Regions from separate parts of the Pseudomonas sp. TE3910 genome, predicted to be linked through region 1. Evidence: riboswitches for the same ligand, from Rfam matches in the RefSeq annotation. Region 1 holds a riboswitch; each other region holds the start of a gene.
The links. Region 1 has a riboswitch for cobalamin ahead of ACZ9H3_RS06240 (TonB-dependent receptor). Riboswitches for the same ligand answer to the same signal wherever they lie in the genome.

Region 1 (7,248 bases):
GCAGTGGCCAGGGCTGGCCAGCCAGCCCGCCAGGGCCTTGTTCGCTGAACCTTGCCCGGCGGCGATGTTCTCGCCAATCTGCCGGCCACGGTAGCCAGCCGCCCATGCCCGGTCTGCAGGCATGTCACCATCAAGGTCCCGATGGGCCAGGTAGTTGCCGCTGGCCATCGACCGGCTATGCCCTTGCGCTGCGGCCCCCAGGGCGCTACTCCACGCAAGCGGCCGGGCGGCGGCAAACCGTTTACGACCACAGAGGCGCGGCTTTGCCCGCGCCGCATTGACCTGTGCCAGCAAGGTAGCGCCCGCTGCTCGCCGATCCTCCAGATGCCCCTCGAGCAAGGGGCGCGCCAACACGACTCGCCACTCACTGTCGTCACGACGGATGCCGATATCCGCGTACTGGTTATCGAGCAAGGCTGCGCAGTAATCACGCGCTAGCTGGTCGAACGCCTCATCAGCGTCGTAGGCACCCACCAAGCGGATACTCCGCACTGCAACGGCCCGATAGCCGGAATCCTTCAACGCCTCGCGCATTTCACCGCGATAGCGAATCGGCAACGCCAGGCTCGACTTCAGCGCCAGTGGCGGCAAGGCGCGGCCCGCACTTCTGCTGCAACGCTGGGGATGAGCACGGTAGTCGTTGATCGCCTCCGCCAGTTGCTGTTCCCCGCGCGCATGGGCGGGGCTGGAAAGCAGCGGCAACAGCGGGACGAGGCAGAGCGAAACAACGCGGGAACAGTGGACGGCTTGGCGCATGAGGCAGACAGCTCTGAAGAGGTGACGACAGAAAAGGCAGTAACGCAGCCAAGGCAAGACATGCCAAGGCAGGGCCTAAGACTGGAGCCGCTGCACAAGGTTCATGGGGTGAAGGGTATTTTTTACCGAGGTGGCAAGGTCGCCAGCCGGGTCAGGGTCTTCAGGACGTCGTGCTACAGCGGCCCGAGGGCCGCTGTGAGCAGTAAGGCGGGCAATGATGTCAGGCGCTGAGTCCAGCCAGGCAGCGTTCGAGAATATCCAGGCCTTCCTCGAACACCTCGGGTTCGATGGTCAGCGGCGCCAGCAGGCGCACGATATGCCGGTATTTGCCACTCGGCATGATCAACAGCCCCGCCTCACGAGTGGTTTGCAACAACGTGGCCAGCGCCTGAGGTGCTGGCGAGCCGTCGGCATTTACCAACTCGATGCCGCGCATGGCGCCTGTGCCGGTCAGGCGCCCCAGGTGAGCGGACAAACCGGATGCTTTCCAGCGCTGATAACGCTCGACAATCGCCTTCTCTTGCCGCTCGCCCCAGGTGGCGAGGTTGCTGTCGCTCATTTGCTCCAGGCTGGCCAACGCCGCCGCACAGGCTATTGGGTTGCCTGAATAGGTACCGCCCAATGCGCCGCGCTGCAGCGTGTCCATCAATTGCCGACGGCCCACCACCGCGCCCAGCGGAACCCCGCCAGCAATACTCTTGCCCAGCAGCAGCAGGTCCGGCTCAATACCCAGGCGACCGAAGCCGAAACGCTGCCCGGTGCGCCCGAAGCCAGACTGAATTTCATCGACAATCAGCAGAATCCCGCGCTCATCGCAGAACTGACGCAGGTGCCGGGCAAACGCTGGCTCCAGCGCCAGGAAACCACCCTCGCCCTGAATCGACTCCACGATAAAACAGGCCACCTCGTTGACGTCGATTTCGACACTGAACAGGCGCTCCATGGCCTTCAGCGCCTGATCGACACTGACGTCGTTGTCCGGGCTGGGGTATGGCAAGTGATACACCGGCCCCGGCAACACACCAATGCCTTGTTTGTACGGGGCGACCTTGCCATTGAGGTTCAGGGTGGCCAGGGTGCGGCCATGAAAACCGCCGTCGAACGCCACCACCGCAGTGCGCCGGGTAACGCCCCGGGCAATTTTCAGGGCATTTTCGGCCGCTTCGGCACCACTGTTGGTGAGCATGCCACTGGCCGGGTAGCTCAGGCCGATGAACGCCACAAGCCGCTCCATCAACTGAAGGTAAGGCGTGTGCGGCACAGCGTTGAACGCCGAGTGGGTCAAGCGTGCTGCTTGCGCCTGAATCGCCGCCACCACCGCCGGGTTGCAATGGCCCAGGTTGAGCACGCCGATACCGCCGACAAAGTCGATGTAACGCTTGCCATCGACATCCCAGACCTCGGCATTGCGGCCATGATCGAGTTCGATCGGGTGAACTATTGCGATGGAATTGCTGATGGTTTGCGCAGGCATGACAAGCGCCGCTCCCGTGGCTTGAGGGTCGTGTATGGCGGCTATCTAAGCGAGTGACGGTGGCCTGGCACAAGCGAATAAAAATTCTACTGTCATTCCTAAAAGTATCGAATCTGGCGTCACCGGCCACAAATCACTTAGCAAGAAGGTTTTCCTTAAGACCTCGCACGGTCGTCCCAGGCACACATTGAATTCCCCCAAGGAATGATGTTCTGAGTATTGCTCGTTTGTTGAAGCCCCGTTCGTCGACCAATACTGATCTGGATCAATTACCAGGAGCAGGACGCAGTACCGACACGGAAGGTTTCCTTACTAACGATTGTTCAGCGCCGGCTCACCCCGAACGGACCTGTGAGCCAGGGGGCTGCTGAACCGAGGGTTGATGCATGAGTTCAAACAATAACAACCGCGGGCAACGCTCGCTCAAGCATGGCCTGACCACACGCCAGGTCTCGATGATCTCCATCGCAGGCATTATCGGTGCGGGTCTATTCATCGGCTCCTCCAACGCCATCGCCACCGCAGGCCCGGCCATCCTGATCTCCTACGCACTGACCGGTTTGCTGGTGCTGTTGGTCATGCGCATGCTCGGCGAAATGGCCGTTGCAAACCCGAACAGCGGTTCGTTTTCCACCTACGCCGGCGAGGCCATCGGCCCTTGGGCCGGTTTCACCATCGGTTGGCTGTACTGGTGGTTCTGGGTGTTGATCATCCCGGTAGAAGCCATCGCCGGTGCCGACATCCTGCATGCCTGGTACCCCGCCATCCCGTCCTGGGCCTTCACCTTCCTGATCATGGTCACCCTGTCGGCCACCAACCTGATCAGCGTGCGCAATTTCGGCACCTTCGAGTACTGGTTCGCCCTGATCAAGATCATCGCCATCCTGGCCTTCATCGGCGTGTGCAGCGCGGCCGTACTGGGCTACTGGCCGCTGGCTGAAGTCTCGGGGGTCGGCCAACTGCTGAGCAATGGCGGCTTCATGCCGAATGGCTTTGGTGCGGTGCTGGGCGGCATTCTGGTGACCATCTTCTCGTTCTTCGGCGCCGAAATCGTCACCATCGCCGCCGACGAAACCGAGAACCCCAAAGAGAAGATCCGCCGCGCCACCAACCTGGTGATCTACCGTATTGCGATCTTCTACATCTTCTCGATTTTCTTCATCGTCTCGCTGGTTGCCTGGAACGATCCACGGCTGCTGCAAGTCGGCTCGTTCCAGCGCGCACTGGAAGTGCTCAATGTGCCAGGCGCGAAACTGATCGTTGACCTGGTGGTGTTCGTCGCCGTGACCAGTTGCATGAACTCGGGCCTGTACACCGCATCACGCATGCTTTACTCGCTGGGCGCACGCGGCGAAGCACCGACTGCAACACGCTATATTTCGCGCAGCGGCGTGCCGACCGTGGCCGTGCTGATGTCCACCCTGGCAGGCTTCGTCGGCTGCCTGATCAACTACCTGTTGCCGGGCAAGGTCTTTGGCTTCCTGCTCTCGACCACCGGCGCCATCGCCCTGCTGGTGTACCTGGTGATCGCGGTGTCACAACTGCGCATGCGTAAGCAGCTGGAGCAGAAAGGCCAGACCCCGGTGTTTCGGATGTGGCTGTTCCCATGGCTGACCTGGTTCGTCATCGCCTTGATCTGCAGCGTGCTCGGCTACATGTTGTTCAGCGCCGCATATCGCTATGAAACCCTGATGACCGCAGCGGTTGCCGGCATCGTCCTGATGATCAGCCTGGTGCGCAAATCGAGCACGACAACACCCGCCGCTGCTGCCGCGCAACGCGGCTAAGTGATTGACTGAGCTGGCGTTCGATGTTCAGATGCGCGCCAGTTTCAGGTGTCCTGCGCCGCCGTGCGCAGGGTGAAACGGGAAGCCGGTGCGTCTCTTTGACCAGTCCGGCGCTGCCCCCGCAACGGTAAGCGAGCGAGGCCTTCGACAGACCACTGTGCCACGGCATGGGAAGGTGAAGGCCTCATGACCCTCGCAAGCCCGGAGACCGGCCTGAAGCCTTGTTTGGCAACCCCGCGGTGGGCGGGCGCAGGCCGGTTGGCGGGCGCCTGCGTGCTCGTCATGCCTCTATGCGTTATTCCCCCGGGATTCATTCATTCCTGTTTCAGCCTGGAACGACATGTCCCGCAATTACCTGTTTCACACACTTGTGTCCTCTGCTTGCCTCTCGCTTTCACTGCCGACACTGGCCACCGATGATACCGAGCGCATCCTCGCCCTGCCCTCGACAGCCATCACGGGCGATCATGATAGCGAACACGAAGCCATCACTCTGGCAACACCACTGCCGACCGGCTCCCGACTGAACCTCAGTGCGCTGGAGACGCCTGCCAGCACCAGCAGCCTCGATGCCGAGGCCATCGACGGGCGCAACAACCGCAGTGTGCAGGACGCGGTCAGTCGCTCGCCGGGCATCACCTCTGTGGGCACCCCGGGCAACGGCAACACAGCCCTTTCTGCCCGAGGCTTCAGCGGTCACAGCTCGGTGATGACCCTGTTCGACGGCTCGCGCTTGTACACCGGTGCAGGCACCCAGAGCTTCCCGGTAGACCCGTGGATGGTCGAGCGCATCGATATCATTCGTGGCCCGGCCTCGGTGCTGTATGGCGAAGGGGCAACCGGGGCCGTGATCAACGTGATCCCGAAGAAGCCCTTCATCGGCGAGATCCGTAACCATCTGCGCCTGGGCTATGGCTCGTATGACCGCCAGCAATTGGGCCTGGACAGCGGTGGTTCGTTAAACGAGCGGCTGAGCTACCGGCTCACCCTCAACCGTGAGCAGAGCAACGGCTGGATTGATCGCGGCGACTCGGAAAACCTCGCCGGCAGTGCCGCGCTGCGTTGGGATGCCAGTGATGACCTGAGCTTCACCCTGGCCCATGAGCGTGGCGACAGTGAGCCGATGAACGACTTCGGTACTCCGCTGATCGACGGCCACTACCGCGACAGCCTGCGCAAAAAGAACTACAACCTCCATGACGCGGTACAGCGTTACCACGATGAATGGACGCGACTGAACAGCGACTGGTCGATCAACGAGAGCCTGACGGCCAGCAACCAGCTCTATTACATCAAGAGCCGCCGGCACTGGCGCAATGCCGAGGACTACAGCTGGGACAGCAGCCGCGACCAACTGCTGCGCCAGAGCTACCTGCACATCAAGCATGACCAGGAGCAAATCGGCGACCGCCAGAGCTTCTCTCTCGACCATACGTTGTTCGGCCTGACGAGCAAGACCGTGGTCGGTGCCGAATACAACCGGATTCGTTTCGACGTCGACAGCAATTCGCCGTACACCGACAACGGCGGCGACTACATCGACCCGTGGCAGCCGGCCCCGGGATACTTCAGCAGCCAGGACCCCACCCGCCCACAAACTCACAGCACCACCCAGACCTTTGCCCTGTTCGCGGAAAACCGCACGCAATTGTCAGAGCGCTGGTCGTTGGTCACCGGAATTCGCCGCGACCAGAACCATATCGACCGAGACAACCGGGTCGACGGCACGCGCAGCGACCGCAGCCTCGACGGCGGCAACTGGCGTGCCGGGCTGGTGTATGCAGTCACCGATCAGCTGTCGCTGTACGGCCAGTACTCCACCAGTGAAGACGGGGTTGGCGACCTGATCAGCCTCAGCCCGGCTGCACAGCAGATGGACCTGACCGAGTCGAAGCAAACCGAACTCGGCCTCAAGCAGCAGTTCTGGAACGGCCGTGGCGAGTGGACGCTGGCGGCTTATCAGATCGTGAAAAAGAAGCTGCCGGTGGTCACCGACAGCCACACGCGACTCACCCAGCAAGTCGGCCAGCAGTCTTCCGAAGGCCTGGAGGCGACCCTGGAGCTGGCCCTTGCGCAGCAGTGGCACGTCTCGGCAAACGCCTCGCTGGTGCGTGCCGCGTATGATGACTTCGACGAGGTGGTGGCCGGTAATATCGTGTCCCGCTCGGGCAACCGCCCGATCGGTGTACCACGGCGCACCGCCAACCTCTGGCTCAGCAAGGCCTTGCGCAACAACCTCGATGCCGGGCTGGGCTTGCGTTACGTTGATGCGCGCTATGCCGATACCGCCAACACCGCAACGGTACCGGGCTACACCGTGATCGATGGGAATCTCGGCTGGCAACTGCTGCCGGAGGTGCGTTTGGGCCTGCAACTGAATAACCTGCTCGACCGCCGCTATGCCGTCACGGCCCATAGCGCTGAGCAATGGCTGATGGGGGCGCCGCGCTCGTACTTCGCCACCCTCGATTACCGTTTCTAAGGCACAAGGAACCGCCGCTCATGACCGCATTGAATATCCAACAACTGCGCTGGACGCCGGCAGCACTCGAGCGTCGCCAGCACTGGTTGCTGCACGGTATCGACCTGCACGTGGCGGCCGGTGAGTTCGTCGGTCTGATCGGCCCCAATGGTAGTGGCAAGACCAGCCTGTTGCGCTGCGCCTACCGCTTCAACCCGCCCTTGGCCGGGCACGTCAGCCTGGACGGCACTGACCTCTGGCAACAGCGCCCGCGCTGGAGCGCACAACGCATTGCCGTCGTGCTGCAGGAGTTTCCCCAGGCGTTCGGCCTTACCGTGGCTGACGTCGTGGCCATGGGCCGCACGCCCCACCAGGGGATGTTTGCCGGCGACAACCAGGCAGACCGCCAGCTGATCGCACAGACCCTCGGCGCGGTTGGCCTGGGCAACCTTGATCAACACGATTTCGCCACCCTTTCCGGTGGCGAAAAACAGCGCGTGCTGCTGGCCCGTGCACTGGTGCAGCAACCGCAACTGCTGATACTCGACGAGCCGACCAACCACCTCGACCCACGCTACCAACTGGAACTGCTGGGCCACTTGCGCCGCCTGGGCTTGAGCACCCTGGCCAGTTTCCACGACCTGAACCTGGCTGCGGCATTCTGCGACCGCCTTTACGTCATCGACAACGGCTGCATTGTCGCCAGCGGCACACCGGCCGAGGTGTTGACGGCCGAACGCCTGCACCAGGTATTCGGTGTGCATGCACTG
Region 2 (7,248 bases), 540 kb from region 1:
CGGGTCATTGACGATGAACGGATAGATGTTTGGCAACGGGCCCAGCAGTGCATCAGGCCAGCACTGCGCTGAAAGACCGACACCCTTGCCTGGCAACCACTCCAGATTGCCGTGCTTGCCGACATGAATCAGTGCATCGGCGGCAAAGCCATGACGCAACCAGAAGTAGAAGGCCAGATAACCATGAGGCGGCACCAGATCGGGGTCGTGGTAAACCGCACTGGCGTCCAGCTGGTAACCACGCGCAGGCTGAATGCCGACGAAGGTCAGGCCAAAACGCAGGCCGGCGATCATCATCCGCCCACTGCGGAACATCGGGTCCTGCTCAGGTTCACCCCAGCGCTCCCGCACGGCAGCCTGGTTGGCCGCCGGTAACGCGGCGAATGCGGCGAGGTAGTCCTCCTGCGCCATGCTTTGTGCACAAGGGCGCTGATCGAGGCTTTCCAGATCGTTACTGACACCGCCGAGCAGGGCCTGGATCAATGCCGTGCCGGTGTCCGGCAAGGCGCCAACCGGATACCCCTGCCCCTGAAGTGCCCGTAGAATGTTCAGCGCTGCAGCCGGGGTGTCCAACCCTACCCCGTTGCCAATTCGCCCGTCACGGGTCGGGTAGTTGGCAAGCACCAGGGCCACACGCTTCTGGGCATTGGGCAGTTGCGCCAGTTCACACCAGCGGCGTGCGAGCTCTGCAACGAAGTCCATACGCTCCGGCTGTGCACGGTAACAGACAACATCCGACTGGCTGCGCTCACTGCGCCACGCCAGGTCCTTGAAACTGATCGGGCGGGTGATGATGCGCCCATCGAGCTCCGGCAAGGCAATGTGCATCGCCAGATCACGTGCGCCCAAGCCCTGCTCGCTGGCCTGCCAACCGGGTTCGTTGTCTTGGGCGCAAATGGCCTGAAGCACCGGAATATTGCGGCGAAATGGCCGAAGGTGAGGCTTCTGCGGGCTGGACTGGGCAAACCCGGTTGTATTGATGACCAGCGCGGCCTCGACCTGATCCAGCCAGGCTTCCACTTGGGCCAGGCACTCGGCTTCCTTGAGGCTCGCCACCGCGATGGGCAGCGGGTTGAGCCCTGCGGCGCGGATGCGCTCGCAGAACACATCGATGAAGGCTGTATTGGCCGCTTGCAGATGCGAGCGGTAGAACAGGACAGGAACCACAGGCTGACTGGCTACCCAGTCAGCGAACCAGTCGTCCAGTACCGCCGCCTCGCGCTGCGGGTGATACACCAGCGTGCGCGGCAGTTGCTGGGGCACATCCCAGGTGTAGTCACGTCCGAGCCATTGATTGGCCATGCATTTGAAGAGGTTCAGCGCGTTGGCCTTGCCGCCCTGCCGCAGAAAGTGCCAGAGCCGCTCCGCGTCTGCCGCCGGCACGTTGCCAAGGCTGCTCAACTCCGGATCCGGACGGTCATCACCCGGCACCAGGATCAACTGCACGCCTTGGGCAGCCAATGCCACCAACTGCTCGACGCCATAACGCCAATACCCAATGCCACCGTGCAGCGACAGCAAAATGACCTTGGCATGGCGCAGCACCTGATCAACATACAGGTCTACCGACGCATGGTTCTGCACCTGCATCGGGTTGGCCAGACGCAGGCTGGGATAATCCTCCGGCAGTTGCCGGGCTGTTTCGGCCAGCAGTGCCAGGTGCGAATCACCGCTGCAGAGAATAACCAGCTCGGCGGGTGTCTGGCCCAAGTCGGCAATACTGTCATCCGGCACAAAGCCGCCGGGCTGGGTCCGCAGCAGGTGCATGGGTCAGGCGCCCAGCGCTGTACGCAGTTCAGCTTCCAGTGTCGCGCCATCCAGCGCCTGGCCGATCAGTACCAGACGGGTACTGCGCGGCTCGTCTGCGCGCCAGGCACGATCGAAGTGCTTGTCGAAACGCGTACCGACACCCTGGATCAGCAGGCGCATCGGCTTGCCCGGAATGGCTGCAAAGCCTTTGGCGCGGAGGATGCCGTGACGTACGACCAGTTGGGTCAAGGCATCAAGCAGCAAGCTCTCGTCGGATTCGGGCAGTTCAATCGAAATGGAGTCGAAAGCGTCGTGGTCATGATCATCATGGTCTTCGCCATCGTGATGGCTGTCATGGTGAGTGCGACGACCGTCAATGTGCGCTTCCGATTCCGCTGCCAATCCGAGCAAGACTTCAAGCGGTAGACGGCCACTGCTGGCCTCGACAACTTTGACCGCGGGTGGCAGCTCTTCGGCCACTTCGGCGCGTACCGCTGCCAAGGCATGCGCCTCGATCAGGTCGGCCTTGTTCAGTACCACCAGATCGGCACTGGCCAGTTGGTCGGCAAACAGTTCATGCAGCGGGGACTCGTGGTCCAGGTTCGGGTCGAGTTTACGCTGGGCATCCACCTGGTCCGGATACGCCGCAAACGTACCGGCAGCCACGGCCGGGCTGTCGACCACGGTAATGACCGCATCGACCGTGCAGGCGTTACGGATTTCCGGCCACTGGAAGGCTTGTACCAGAGGCTTTGGCAGGGCCAGGCCACTGGTTTCGATGAGGATATGGTCCAGGTCGCCACGACGTGCCACCAGCTCGCGCATGACCGGGAAGAACTCTTCCTGCACGGTGCAGCACAAGCAGCCGTTGGCAAGCTCGTACACCCGACCGCTGGCCTCTTCTTCCGTACAGCCGATGCTGCATTGCTTGAGGATTTCACCGTCGATGCCCAGCTCGCCAAACTCATTGACGATGACTGCAATACGGCGCCCCTGCGCATTGTCGAGCATATGCCGCAACAGCGTGGTTTTGCCCGAGCCGAGAAAGCCGGTGACGATGGTAACGGGGAGTTTTGCCAGTGTTTTCATGTCGTTGCCCTTGGCAGCAATGGCGGGCGGGCACGACGAAAACCACGGGGGTCATGTGCCCGTGCGCGTTCGCTACCGGATCACCCCGCCCGGTTGAATGTCGGAAACTGTCCGAGGCAGGTCTCCTGGCTTGCGTCGTGCTGGCGAACATACCAGCGGCACCGGCGCCTTCCCGCAAAACTACGCAGTGGCAATGCCAGGCTTTGCAACGCTTACAGTTGCGGGGGCAGCCGCGGCTTAAACCGCGTTCCCGTCTTAGCTCCGGGCTGACCGGAGAACCTCGAAACGGCAAGGCTACGCAGTCGTTCAGGGTCGGTCAACCGTCGTTGTGATTGACGCGCACCTGCGCCCGTGATTTGCTACCGCCTTCGTTTGGGTGCCTTTAACGAGGTGAAACGGGAAACCGGTGCGTCGCGGCCTGAGTTACGCGCGACAATTCCGGTGCTGCCCCCGCAACGGTAAGCGAGGAAAGCGTCTAGACCACTGTGCCAGCAACGCGGCATGGGAAGGTGACGCTCCAGGCTGAGCACAGTGTCAGCCCTCGCAAGCCCGGAGACCGGCCCAGTACAGAATTGACAAACCCGCGGTGGGCGGGCGCTGTTGCAACCTCTGGGTGAGTCCGCCCATGGGTTTCTTGCGCATGCCTGCTGCTGATAACCCCTCAGAGGAAAGCACCATGCCCGTCACAACCGCCCACAGCCACTCCGCCGCCATCAGTACCACTCGCAGCCAGCGCCTGGTCGTCGCTATCGGCGCATCGCTGCTGGGCTTGTGCCTGGTTTACTTCGCGGGTTTTTCGCACATCGAGGCGGTTCACAACGCTGCCCATGACACCCGTCACAGCGCCGCGTTTCCTTGCCACTAAGGGACAGCGCCATGATCAAGCACATTGCCCGCACGGCCGGCTTCACCGGCCTGCTCGCAGCCCTGCTGCTGACCTTGCTGCAAAGCCTGTGGGTCACCCCGCTGATTATCAAGGCGGAAGCCTACGAGAGTGCAGCGCCTGCAGTCGAAACCCACAGCCATGATGCGGGTACCGCCGAACATCATCACGATGCGCAAGCCTGGGCCCCCGAAGACGGCTGGCAACGGCTGCTGTCCACGACCGGTAGCAACCTGGTAGTGGCCTTCGGTTTTGCCCTGGTACTGGCGGGGCTGTATACCTTGCGTGCGCCTGGAGGTTGGGTCGCAGGCGTACTGTGGGGCCTGGCAGGCTTTGCGGTGTTCTGCCTGGCGCCCACGCTGGGCTTGCCAGCGGAGTTGCCAGGAACGGCCGCGGCCGATCTGGCGCAACGCCAATTCTGGTGGATCGGTACTGCAGCGGCCACCGCCATTGGCTTAGGGCTTATTGCATTCGCCAACAACGGTTTGCTCAAGTTACTGGGCGCCGTACTGCTGGTCATCCCTCATGTAATCGGTGCACCACAGCCAGACGCGCATGAGGCCTTGGCTCCGGAAGCACTGGAGGCCGAATTCAAACTCGCCTCACTGCTGACCAACGCTGCCTTCTGGCTGGCATTGGGCTTGATCAGCAGTTGGCTCTACCGTCGCCAGAGCCAGGCGTAATGCCTGAACGGCCCAATCCGTTGCGAGTATTCGCCGGGTTGGGCTGTCGCCGAGGCTGTTCGGTGGCAGCCTTGAGCGATCTACTGGATCAAACCCTGCAGGCCCATGGCCTCAGCCACGATAACCTGCTTGGCCTTGCCAGTATCGAACTGAAAAGCGAGGAGGCCGGCCTGCATGCCCTCGCCGCTCAACTCGGCATTCCACTGCTGTTTTTCAGCGCTGCCCAGTTAGCCACCTTTGAATCACGCCTGACCCACCGTTCGCTCCCCGCCTTCGCCCACAGCGGCTGTTACGGCGTCGCTGAAAGTGCTGCACTTGCATTGGCCGAGCACTACGGCTCAATGCCTGCACAGCTCCTTGTTCCACGCCATGCCAGCCTTAATGCCACCCTGGCATTGGCCTGCGGCGCGTCCTTTGACGGATAATCTGCGCCTCGCATCGACCTTACCTTCAGGATTCACCCCATGACCGTCTATTTCATCGGTGCCGGCCCCGGCGACCCGGAGCTGATTACCGTCAAGGGCCAGCGCCTGATTCATCGCTGCCCGGTCATTATCTATGCTGGCTCTCTGGTGCCCGCTGCCGTGCTCGAAGGGCACAGTGCCGAAACCGTGATCAACAGCGCTGAGCTTCATCTGGCGCAAATTGTCGAGGCAATGCGTGAAGCCCATGCCAAAGGCCAGGATGTAGCCCGGGTACACAGTGGCGACCCGAGCCTGTATGGGGCCATTGGTGAGCAGATTCGCCATTTGCGCGAACTGGCGATTCCCTTCGAGATCATTCCCGGTGTCACCGCTGCTGCCGCCAGTGCCGCCTTGCTCGGTTGCGAGCTGACCCTGCCAGAGGTTTCGCAGAGCGTCATCCTCACGCGCTATGCCGACAAATCGCCTATGCCCGCTGGCGAGGAACTGGCCAGCCTGGCCGCACACAAGGCCACGCTTGCCATACACTTGGGGGTGCAGCACCTGGCAAAGATTGTCGAAGAATTGCGCCCCCACTATGGCGGGGACTGCCCAATCGCGGTCGTGCACCGTGCGACCTGGCCGGACCAGGACTGGGTCAAAGGCACGCTGGACGATATCCTGACGCAAGTCCAGGCTAAAGGCTTCCGGCGTACTGCATTGATTCTGGTAGGACGGGTACTGGCAGCAGATGCCTTTGCCGAATCGGCGCTGTACCGTGCCGGCCACGCACACCTCTACCGGCCTTAGACGGCCTGTGTGCGACAGCGCACTCACTAAGTATGAAGGAGTCGACCATGCTTGAACTGCGTCCCAACTGTGAATGCTGTGGTACCGATCTGCCTGGCGACAGCCAGGATGCGTTTATCTGCTCCTTCGAATGCACTTATTGTCGAGACTGCAACAACAATGAATTGAAGGGCCTCTGCCCAAACTGTGGCGGTCAACTAACGGCCCGTCCGCCACGAGTTGGTGCAGCATTAGTGCGCAACCCAGCTTCGAAACAACGCATCGTCAAGGAAAACGGCTGTCCAACCCGCTCGAGCAAGTAGCCTCTCAACTGCAGGACACCGAAACGCGTCTTCATATGAGGCCGCGATTTCGGTTTTTCCAATCGTAGTTAGGCTTGCTTTACTTTGGCCGTAGGATTTTTCACTTAAACAACCTATATTTTTCTACGCTCCTATACTCTCCATACTCATTGGCTATTATTCTGCGTATCGTACGCTGCTTGCCGACAACGGCCTGGCGCGCCTTCCTGAGAGAATCAAGAAAAGGCCCACATTCACGACAAGGAGTTGCGCATGGCGAAGGTCTTAATCGTCGACGATCACCCCACTATTCGTATTGGCTTGAAGATGCTGCTGGAACAGCAGCGGCACCAGGTCCTGGGCGAGTGCGGCGACGGCGCAGAATCTATTCAGTTGGTTGAAAAGCTCAAACCCGACGTGGTCATTCTTGACCTTGGGCTGCCACGCCGTGATGGCCTGAGTGTGATCCAGCGTCTGCTGAAAGCGGATCAGCCGCCGCGCATTGTGGTGTACACCGGACAGGCAGCAGAGCTGTATGCCCGAAGGTGCCTGGATGCAGGTGCTTCCGCCTTTGTTCAAAAGGAAGAGACGGCCGACTCCCTGATGGCGGCCTTGAAAGCGGTTGTGTCCGGTTACTCTTACTTCCCTGACATGTCCTTGCGCGGCCCGATGACCACTGAGAAGCAGCGCCTGGAAGAGTTGTCCGCTCAAGAAATGGTCGTGCTGCGCTTGCTCGCCAAAGGCCGCTCCAACAAAGACATCGCTGACGACATTCAGCTCAGCCCAAAGACCATCAGTACCTACAAAACCCGAATCATGGAGAAGCTACAGGTCAATTCGCTGGTCGAAATGGTCGATCTGGCCAACCGTAATATGCTATGAAGCGCCCAAGGCTGGCCTTTCTGGCCTGCTGTCTGGTATTGCTGACAGCCAGTCACTCTTTCGCTGACAGTCAGGGCGAACCGCGTACGCTGCTCGCCCGCTCCTTGAGCAGCAGTAAACCCTTGTCGCTGTCGGAGGATGACCGTCAGTGGTTGAAAGACAAGCGCACGCTGGTATTGGGCACCTCGGCGCCGGACTACCCTCCGTTCGACATCAACCTCAGCCAGAACGACTATGAGGGCCTGACTGCCGATTACGCAGGCCTGCTCGGCGAGCAGTTGAAAATTCCGATTGAAGTGCAACGTTTCTCAAGCCGTCACGAGGCCATCGCCGCCCTGGATGCAGGCCGCATCGACCTGCTGGGCAGCGCCAACGGCTATGAGGCGGCAGACACTACGCTGATCCTGAGCCAGCCGTATGCCGACGACCAGCCCATCATTGTCACCCCACTGGGCAAACCCCGCAGTGCA
Region 3 (7,248 bases), 760 kb from region 1:
GGCGGCAGCCTGCTCCAAGCCATCGTCGGTCTCCGGCAGCCGTGCCCAGGCCCGCAACGGAATCGGCGGGACACTGAATGGCCAGGGCGCGATGCCACTGGACAGGTCAAGCCAGCACTCCTGAGCAATACCGTACTGCTGGATCGCCCGCTGCAGGCGCCCTCCGTGTTCAAGCATAGAATTCTGCTCCCAGGCACAACACCAGCAACCACAACCAGACACCACGGCACACCAGTTGCCAGCCACGCTCGATAGCGTCGGCATCGGCTGCAGGGCCCTCGCCCAACTGAGCTCGCTCATGCAGTTCGCCATGGTAGACCGCCGCGCCACCCAACTCGACACCCAGCGCGCCGGCCCCGGATGCCATCACCGGCCCGGCGTTCGGGCTGTCCCATTGCGGCGCCTGGCGACGCCAGCAGCGCAAGGCCAGGCGAGTCTTGCCCAGCACGGCATAGGTCAGGGCCACCAACCGCGCAGGAATATAATTGAGTACATCGTCAATGCGCGCCGCCGCCCAACCGAAGCGCTCAAAACGCTCGTTGCGATAGCCCCACATGGCATCCAGGGTGTTGCTCAGCCGATAGAGCACCACTCCCGGCGCACCGGCGACGACAAACCAGAACAAGGCGGCAAACACGGCATCGCTGCCATTTTCCAACACCGACTCGGTAGCCGCCCGGGCGACGGCCGTCTCGTCCAGCTCACGGGTCTCGCGACTGACCAGAAAACCGACCCGACGCCGTGCCTCGTCAAGGTTGCCTTGGCGCAAGGCATCGGCCACTGGCATGACATGCTCGCCGAGACTGCGCAGCCCCAAGGCACAATAGAGGGCGAGGATCTCCACCCCCCATCCGATGTAGGGCAACCAGGACAACAGCGTAGCCGCCAGGGTCAGTGGTACCACAGCAAGAAACCAGGCCGTGACACCATGGCTGCGCCAGCCACGCCCACCCGCATTGAAACGCTGTTCCAGGCGCGAGGCGAAGCGCCCGAAAGCGACCAGCGGATGGCGACGCTTTGGCTCACCCAGCAGCGCATCCAGCGCCACACCGGCCACGCTCAGCAAAGCCACACTCATCAACGCTCTCCCCAATGGTTTTCATACAGCATGTCATCGAGCGGACGCGCCTTGGTCCAGCCTTCCAGTTCAAGCATTGGCGCAGGATAAAATGCCGCCACCGGCCCCAGGCAGAGCACGGCCAATGGCTTGGCCCCTTCGGGCATCCCCAGCAAATCCGCCAGTGCCTGTGGCTCGAACAACGATACCCAGCCCATCCCCTGCCCTTCGGCCCGCGCCGCCAACCAGAGGTTCTGGATAGCGCAGGAGAGTGACGCCAGGTCCATTTCCGGCAGCGTACGGCGACCGAAAATATGCCCCTCGCGCTTATCCATCAATGCCGCCACCAACACCTCGGCACAGTCGCTGATGCCTTCGACCTTGAGTTTCATGAAGTCGTCGGCACGCTCGCCAAGCGCTTCGGCCGTGCGCACCCGCTCCTGCTCCACGACCACCTGGATACGCTGACGCAAGCTGCGGTCAGTAATACGGATAAAGCGCCAGGGTTGCATCAAGCCAACGCTGGGGGCCTGGTGCGCAGCCTGAAGCAGGCGCGCCAGAAGCTCAGGTGCCACCTTGCCGCCGATGAAGTGACGCATGTCACGGCGCTCGGCAATCACGCGGTACACCGCTGCCCGTTCGTCCGCGCTGAAATCGTGTTCGCTCATGGTGCCAGTAGCGCCGCCGACGCGTGGGGGTTGGAAGGAAAATAGAAATGCACATAGGAGGCGGTCAGCCGCCCACAGCGATAGACCGCTTCGGCTCCACGCCCACCATTGGGGCTCTGCCCGCGAGCAATCGGGGTCAACTCGGTCTGGGTCAACGAATGGTGGTAGGTGTGCCCGCGCAAGGTGCCTTCCGGCAATGCCACCGCTTGCAACGCCAGCGCCGCCAAGCGCTTTTGCATCACGGCCTCACCGGGCAACAGGCCGAGCAACTCGGCACGCTCACCCGCCACATCAGTGAGGGCATCCAGCAGGTAGAGCATGCCACCGCACTCGGCCAACAGCGGCTTGCCCAATTGATGATGGGTACGAATGGCCGTCAGCATGGGTCTGTTGGCCGCCAGGGCCTGATGGTGCAGTTCAGGGTAACCGCCCGGCAAATAGAGGCTGTCGGCCTCCGGTAACTGTTCGTCATGCAGCGGCGAGAAAAAGCTCAGTTGCGCGCCCATGTCGCGGAGCACATCGAGGTTGGCGCCATAGGTAAAGGCAAACGCCTCATCACGGGCCACTGCGATGCGGACACCGGCCAACAAAGGCTCAACCGTGTGCGGTTGGGGGGCTGAAAATGCTACGCTCGGTGGCAACGCCGATTCGCAACTTCCCCCCAGCGCCGCGGCGGCCGCATCAAGGCGAAGGTCGAGGTCGTTCAGTTCACTGGCCTGAACCAGCCCCAGGTGACGGCTTGGCAACTCGATGGCGGTTTCCCGTGACAGGCCGCCATACCAGCGCAGCCCCTCGGTGAGGCTACCCTCCAGCAGTTGTGCGTGGCGCAATGAACCGACGCGGTTGGCCAGTACGCCAGCAAATGGCAGGTCTGGCTGATAGCGTGCCAGGCCCAACGCCAGCGCACCGAAGGTTTGCGCCATGGCTGTACCGTCGATCACCGCCAGCACCGGCACACCAAAGTGCCGAGCCAGATCGGCACTGGATGGCGTACCGTCAAACAGGCCCATGACGCCCTCGATGAGAATCACGTCGGCTTCAGCCGCTGCTTCCCACAGCAAGCGTCGGCTCTGCTCGGCGCCAATCATCCACAGGTCCAACTGGTAGACCGGGGCGCCGCTCGCACGCTCAAGGATCATCGGATCGAGAAAGTCCGGGCCACATTTGAACACCCGCACCTTGCGACCCTGGTTGCGGTGCAGCCGCGCCAGCGCCGCAGTGACCGTGGTCTTGCCCTGACCGGACGCCGGCGCCGCAATCAATACCGCCGGGCAATGCCGGGTTTCACTCATAGTTCGACGCCTTTCTGGGCACGAATACCGGCCTGAAACGCATGCTTGATCATGCCCATCTCAGTGACGGTATCGGCCAGTTCGATCAGCTCCGGCTTGGCACCGCGACCGGTAACGATCACATGCTGCATCGGTGGCCGGGCCTGCAGGTCGGTGAGCACCTGTTCCAGGTCGAGGTAGCCATGTTTGAGTGCGATGTTCAGTTCATCGAGCACCACCAGGCTGATGGTCGGATCCTGTAGCAACTCGCGCGTCACCACCCAGGCGGCTTCAGCCGCGGCAATGTCACGCTGCCGGTCCTGGGTTTCCCAGGTAAACCCCTCGCCCATCACGTGATAACGCACCTGCTCGGGGAAACGCCGGAAGAACAGTTCTTCTCCGGTGCTGTTGCGGCCCTTGATGAACTGCACCACGCCGCACTGCATGCCGTGGCCCATGGCGCGGGCAAGCATGCCGAACGCCGAACTGCTCTTGCCCTTGCCATTGCCGCTCAATACCAGCAGCAAGCCGCACTCGTTCGGGGAATTGGCAATACGCTCGTCGATCACCGCTTTTTTACGCAGCATGCGCGCCAAGTGGCGTTCGTCACGCTCGGTGGATTCAGTCATCGCTAGTCTCCGCAGGCAACTGTCGGCCGGGCACCACAGGCCATCGTCAGCAACGACGACCGGCACGGGCTGGGGTTTGGAAAGGCCACTGGGCGGCGCGACAGATGAATGGACAAAGCACACGAAAAACGCGCAGGGCTGCGGCCAGAGGCCGGCGTACCGCGCATCACCCTCCGTGATGCCGTTGGCTGTAACAGGCCGGTCTCCGGGCTTGTGAGCGGGGTCATGCACACCCTGGCGACGCGCCTTCCCGGGTCGTAGACCCCGTGGCCCTGCGTAACCTTGACTCACCTACCGTTGCGGGGGCAGCGCCGGAATCGCGCTGCAAGCGCCCACCGGCTTCCCTGTTTCACCCTGCCAACCGCCACGGCTGCAGAGCACCTGAAACAAGTCGCGAAGGTTAGAGGGTTGGGCCGGGAGCGTCAATTAAAGCTGTCAGAACACCTGCTGACGCCGTGCCATGCGCGAGGCACGACAGACACGTTCAGCGCTTGCGGCATAAGGTCAGCCCATCCCCCAGCGGCAGCAACGACAAATCCACCCGCAGGTCGTCCTTCAATGCCGCGTTCAGCGCCTGGATTGCACGGGTGTCTTCACTGTCCGGTACGACCTGAAGCACGCGCCCACTCCACAGGGTGTTGTCGAACACCAGCAGGCCACCCGGACGCAGCACGCGCAAGGCTTCCTCCAGGTAACGCGGGTAATTGGCCTTATCGGCATCAATGAAGATCAAGTCGAAGGCTTCTGCATCGAGCGTTGCCAGGGTTTGCAGCGCCGGCCCCAGGCGCAACTCGATACGCTCGGCAACACCGGCCTCTTGCCAGTAGCGCTGTGCCGTGGCGTTGTAATGGCCTGGCAGATCGCAACACAGCAGATGCCCCCCATCCATGGCTTGCGCCATGCACAGGGCGCTGTAGCCAGTGAAGGTACCCACCTCGATGACTCGACGGGCACCGATCAACCGTATCAGCAAGGCGAGCAACTGCCCCTGTTCTGGCGCAACCTGCCAGCGCGCCTCTGGCAACGCCTGGGTTTCAGCACGCAGACGCGCCAACAGCGGCGTCTCACGCAGTGAAACACCTTGCAGGTAGAGATAGAGGGCATCGTCGAGGTAGAGCGTCTGACCGGTCATCGCCCACCTCGATTCAGATCAGGGGTTGCGTGCCAGGTTCGGCTGCGGCGGTTGCAGCACACGCTTGGCGTTCAGGTAAGCCTTTTGCCAATAGCTGTTCGCGAGGTAGTCCAGCCGCACCGTACCACCGGTACGAGGCGCATGGACAAAACGCCCTTCGCCCACATAGATACCGGCATGGCTGACCTCGGAGCCACCATTGGTGGCAAAAAACACCAGATCGCCAGACTGCAGCGCATTACGTTCGATGTTCGGCGCACGAATGCCGATCATCTCGCGGGTAGAACGCGGCAGGGAAATACCTGCGGCATCACGATAAACATAGCCGATCAGGCCGCTGCAATCGAATCCGGAGTCTGGCGTGTTGCCACCCCAACGATACGGCGTACCCACCAGGCCCAAGGCGCGGAACAGTACATCTTCGGCAACCGGGGAGAAATAGACTTGCGGTGCCATGACCGCAGGCTCGACCACTCGCGGGGCCGGAGCCTGGGTTGAGCAGGCGCCCAGCAGGGCTGCCAGGGCAAGTACCGCGAAACGCGCCATCATCGACATAGTCAGAACATCCTGTCTGAAGCCGGCTGGCACTTGGCCAGAAAATAGTGGTAGTGAAGATTAGACGCTTTCTAAAAACAAGCACGGCGACGCACCCTAGGGCTACGTCGCCGTGTCAAACCTGATCGAGGCTCAGTTACGCGAAATGGTGGTCGGACCCGCCATTGCCAGCGCGCGCTTGGCTTCGATGAAGGTTTTGCTCCAGTAGCGATCGCCAAGGCTGTCGATTCGCACACCACCGCTGCGACGGCTGCTGGAGTGAATGAACTGATCGTCACCCAGGTAGATACCGGCGTGGCTGACACGACCGCGACCATTGGTGCTGAAGAACAGCAAATCGCCTGGCTTGAGGTTGTTACGCGCAACCTGTGGCGCCTTGACGTTGATCATCTCGCGGGTAGAGCGAGGCAGCTTCATGCCAGCTTCTTCACGGAACAGATAACCGATGAAACCGCTGCAATCGAAGCCCGAGGCCTCGGAAGTACCGCCGAAACGGTAACGTGTACCGATCAGGGACATACCGCGCTCAAGAATGTTATCGGCCAGCGCAGGCAGCTGGTAAGGCTTGCTGCTGCCGAACTCGCTCAGCTCTTCTTCAGTAGCCAGTTCTTCATCAAACACCGAAGAGGTGCCAGAGGATTTGACCGAACCGTGATGAGCAGCGATGGATTGCTGCTCCTGCTGCTGCGATACAGGGCTATGCGCCGCGCAGCCAAAAAGCAGGGTTACAAGTGCGAGGGGCACGAGGGGTGCGAAGCGATTTAGCATGGGCACGACCGTGTCTAGAGTTCAATGAGGGGGAAACTATGCCCTCTATCGAGTCGATTTGCAAATTCAATCGAAAAAAATGTGACTTTTATGTGCCGAGGCTCTAGATCGCCGCTACCAGCCCAGGGTCTCCTTTAGAAAGGGGATCGTAAGCTTGCGCTGCGCTTGCAGCGACGCCTGATCGAGGCGTTCGAGCAGATCGAACAGCGCACTCATGCTGCGGGTGCCACGAGTAAGAATGAAGTGCCCAACCTCATCGGTCAGGTGCAGGCCACGGCGCGAAGCACGCAGTTGCAGGGCGCGCAGCTTGTCTTCATCGGACAATGCACGCATCTGGAAGATCAGCGCCATGGTCAGGCGCGACTTGAGGTCAGCCAGCTTGATCGGCAGCTCGCGAGGCGAACTGGACGCGGCAATCAACAACCGTCGACCGCTGTCACGCAGGCGGTTGAACAGGTGAAACATCGCCTCTTCCCACTCTGGCTTGCCGGCAATGGCCTGCAAGTCGTCGAGGCAGACCAGTTCGTACTGTTCGAGGTTATCCAGCAGTTCTATGCCACGGTCGAGCAACTGCGCCAGCGGCAGATAGACCGCCGGCTCGCCCATCTGCTCAAAACGCAGGCAGGCCGCTTGCAACAGGTGAGTGCGACCCACGCCCTGCTTGCCCCACAGATAGATAAGGCTTTCGGTCCAGCCGGCGTCGGCTTCGCAGAGTCGCTCGACGTAGCCCAATGCTGCGGCGTTGGCACCCGGATAGTAGTTGATGAAGGTGGCGTCATCACGTAGACGCACACCCAGGGGCAACTGGATCGGTTTCATGCTGGCTGGGCGGCTTGGGAAGCCGCAAAGGGCCTTTCTTGAAAAGTCTGCAAAGTTTATACCCGTGAGGTCACTCGCACAATCGCAGAAGACCATAAGCAAAATCAAAGGCTTGCATTAGATGCCTGGCGCGAGTGCAAGCCTTCTGATATCAGCCTAAAGATCAGGATCGATCTGGCCCGCATAAATATCGGATTCTTTATAAAGGTCATGGACATGCCGCACCAAAACCATGATCACCGCCGCAACAGGCAAGGCCAGCAACACACCGGTAAAGCCGAACAACTCACCGCCGGCAAGTATGGCGAAAATCACCGCCACCGGGTGCAGGCCAATGCGATCGCCGACC

Region 2: linked by a shared signal. The riboswitch ahead of ACZ9H3_RS03975 (CbtB domain-containing protein) and the one ahead of ACZ9H3_RS06240 (TonB-dependent receptor) in region 1 are both predicted to bind cobalamin.
Region 3: linked by a shared signal. The riboswitch ahead of cobO (cob(I)yrinic acid a,c-diamide adenosyltransferase) and the one ahead of ACZ9H3_RS06240 (TonB-dependent receptor) in region 1 are both predicted to bind cobalamin.

The regions. Positions count from the first base shown of each region.
Region 1 covers NZ_JBWBQN010000001.1:1,415,553-1,422,800, forward strand. The annotation lists gene ACZ9H3_RS06225 (CAP domain-containing protein) at 1-756, opposite strand, end outside; gene ACZ9H3_RS06230 (2-aminoadipate transaminase) at 977-2,230, opposite strand; gene ACZ9H3_RS06235 (amino acid permease) at 2,617-4,017, shown strand; cobalamin riboswitch at 4,048-4,248, shown strand; partial or broken gene ACZ9H3_RS06240 (TonB-dependent receptor) at 4,308-6,499, shown strand; gene ACZ9H3_RS06245 (ABC transporter ATP-binding protein) at 6,520-7,248, shown strand, end outside.
Region 2 covers NZ_JBWBQN010000001.1:875,302-882,549, reverse strand. The annotation lists gene cobN (cobaltochelatase subunit CobN) at 1-1,767, opposite strand, end outside; gene cobW (cobalamin biosynthesis protein CobW) at 1,771-2,838, opposite strand; cobalamin riboswitch at 2,937-3,136, opposite strand; cobalamin riboswitch at 3,196-3,417, shown strand; gene ACZ9H3_RS03975 (CbtB domain-containing protein) at 3,515-3,703, shown strand; gene ACZ9H3_RS03970 (CbtA family protein) at 3,715-4,404, shown strand; gene ACZ9H3_RS03965 (cobalamin biosynthesis protein) at 4,404-4,829, shown strand; gene cobM (precorrin-4 C(11)-methyltransferase) at 4,869-5,615, shown strand; gene ACZ9H3_RS03955 (DUF1272 domain-containing protein) at 5,663-5,917, shown strand; gene ACZ9H3_RS03950 (response regulator transcription factor) at 6,170-6,778, shown strand; gene ACZ9H3_RS03945 (transporter substrate-binding domain-containing protein) at 6,775-7,248, shown strand, end outside.
Region 3 covers NZ_JBWBQN010000001.1:2,177,786-2,185,033, forward strand. The annotation lists gene cobD (threonine-phosphate decarboxylase CobD) at 1-177, opposite strand, end outside; gene cbiB (adenosylcobinamide-phosphate synthase CbiB) at 170-1,078, opposite strand; gene bluB (5,6-dimethylbenzimidazole synthase) at 1,078-1,725, opposite strand; gene ACZ9H3_RS09790 (cobyrinate a,c-diamide synthase) at 1,722-3,017, opposite strand; gene cobO (cob(I)yrinic acid a,c-diamide adenosyltransferase) at 3,014-3,625, opposite strand; cobalamin riboswitch at 3,805-4,025, opposite strand; gene ACZ9H3_RS09800 (O-methyltransferase) at 4,110-4,757, opposite strand; gene ACZ9H3_RS09805 (C40 family peptidase) at 4,776-5,312, opposite strand; gene ACZ9H3_RS09810 (C40 family peptidase) at 5,445-6,080, opposite strand; gene hda (DnaA regulatory inactivator Hda) at 6,195-6,899, opposite strand; gene ACZ9H3_RS09820 (AI-2E family transporter) at 7,056-7,248, opposite strand, start outside.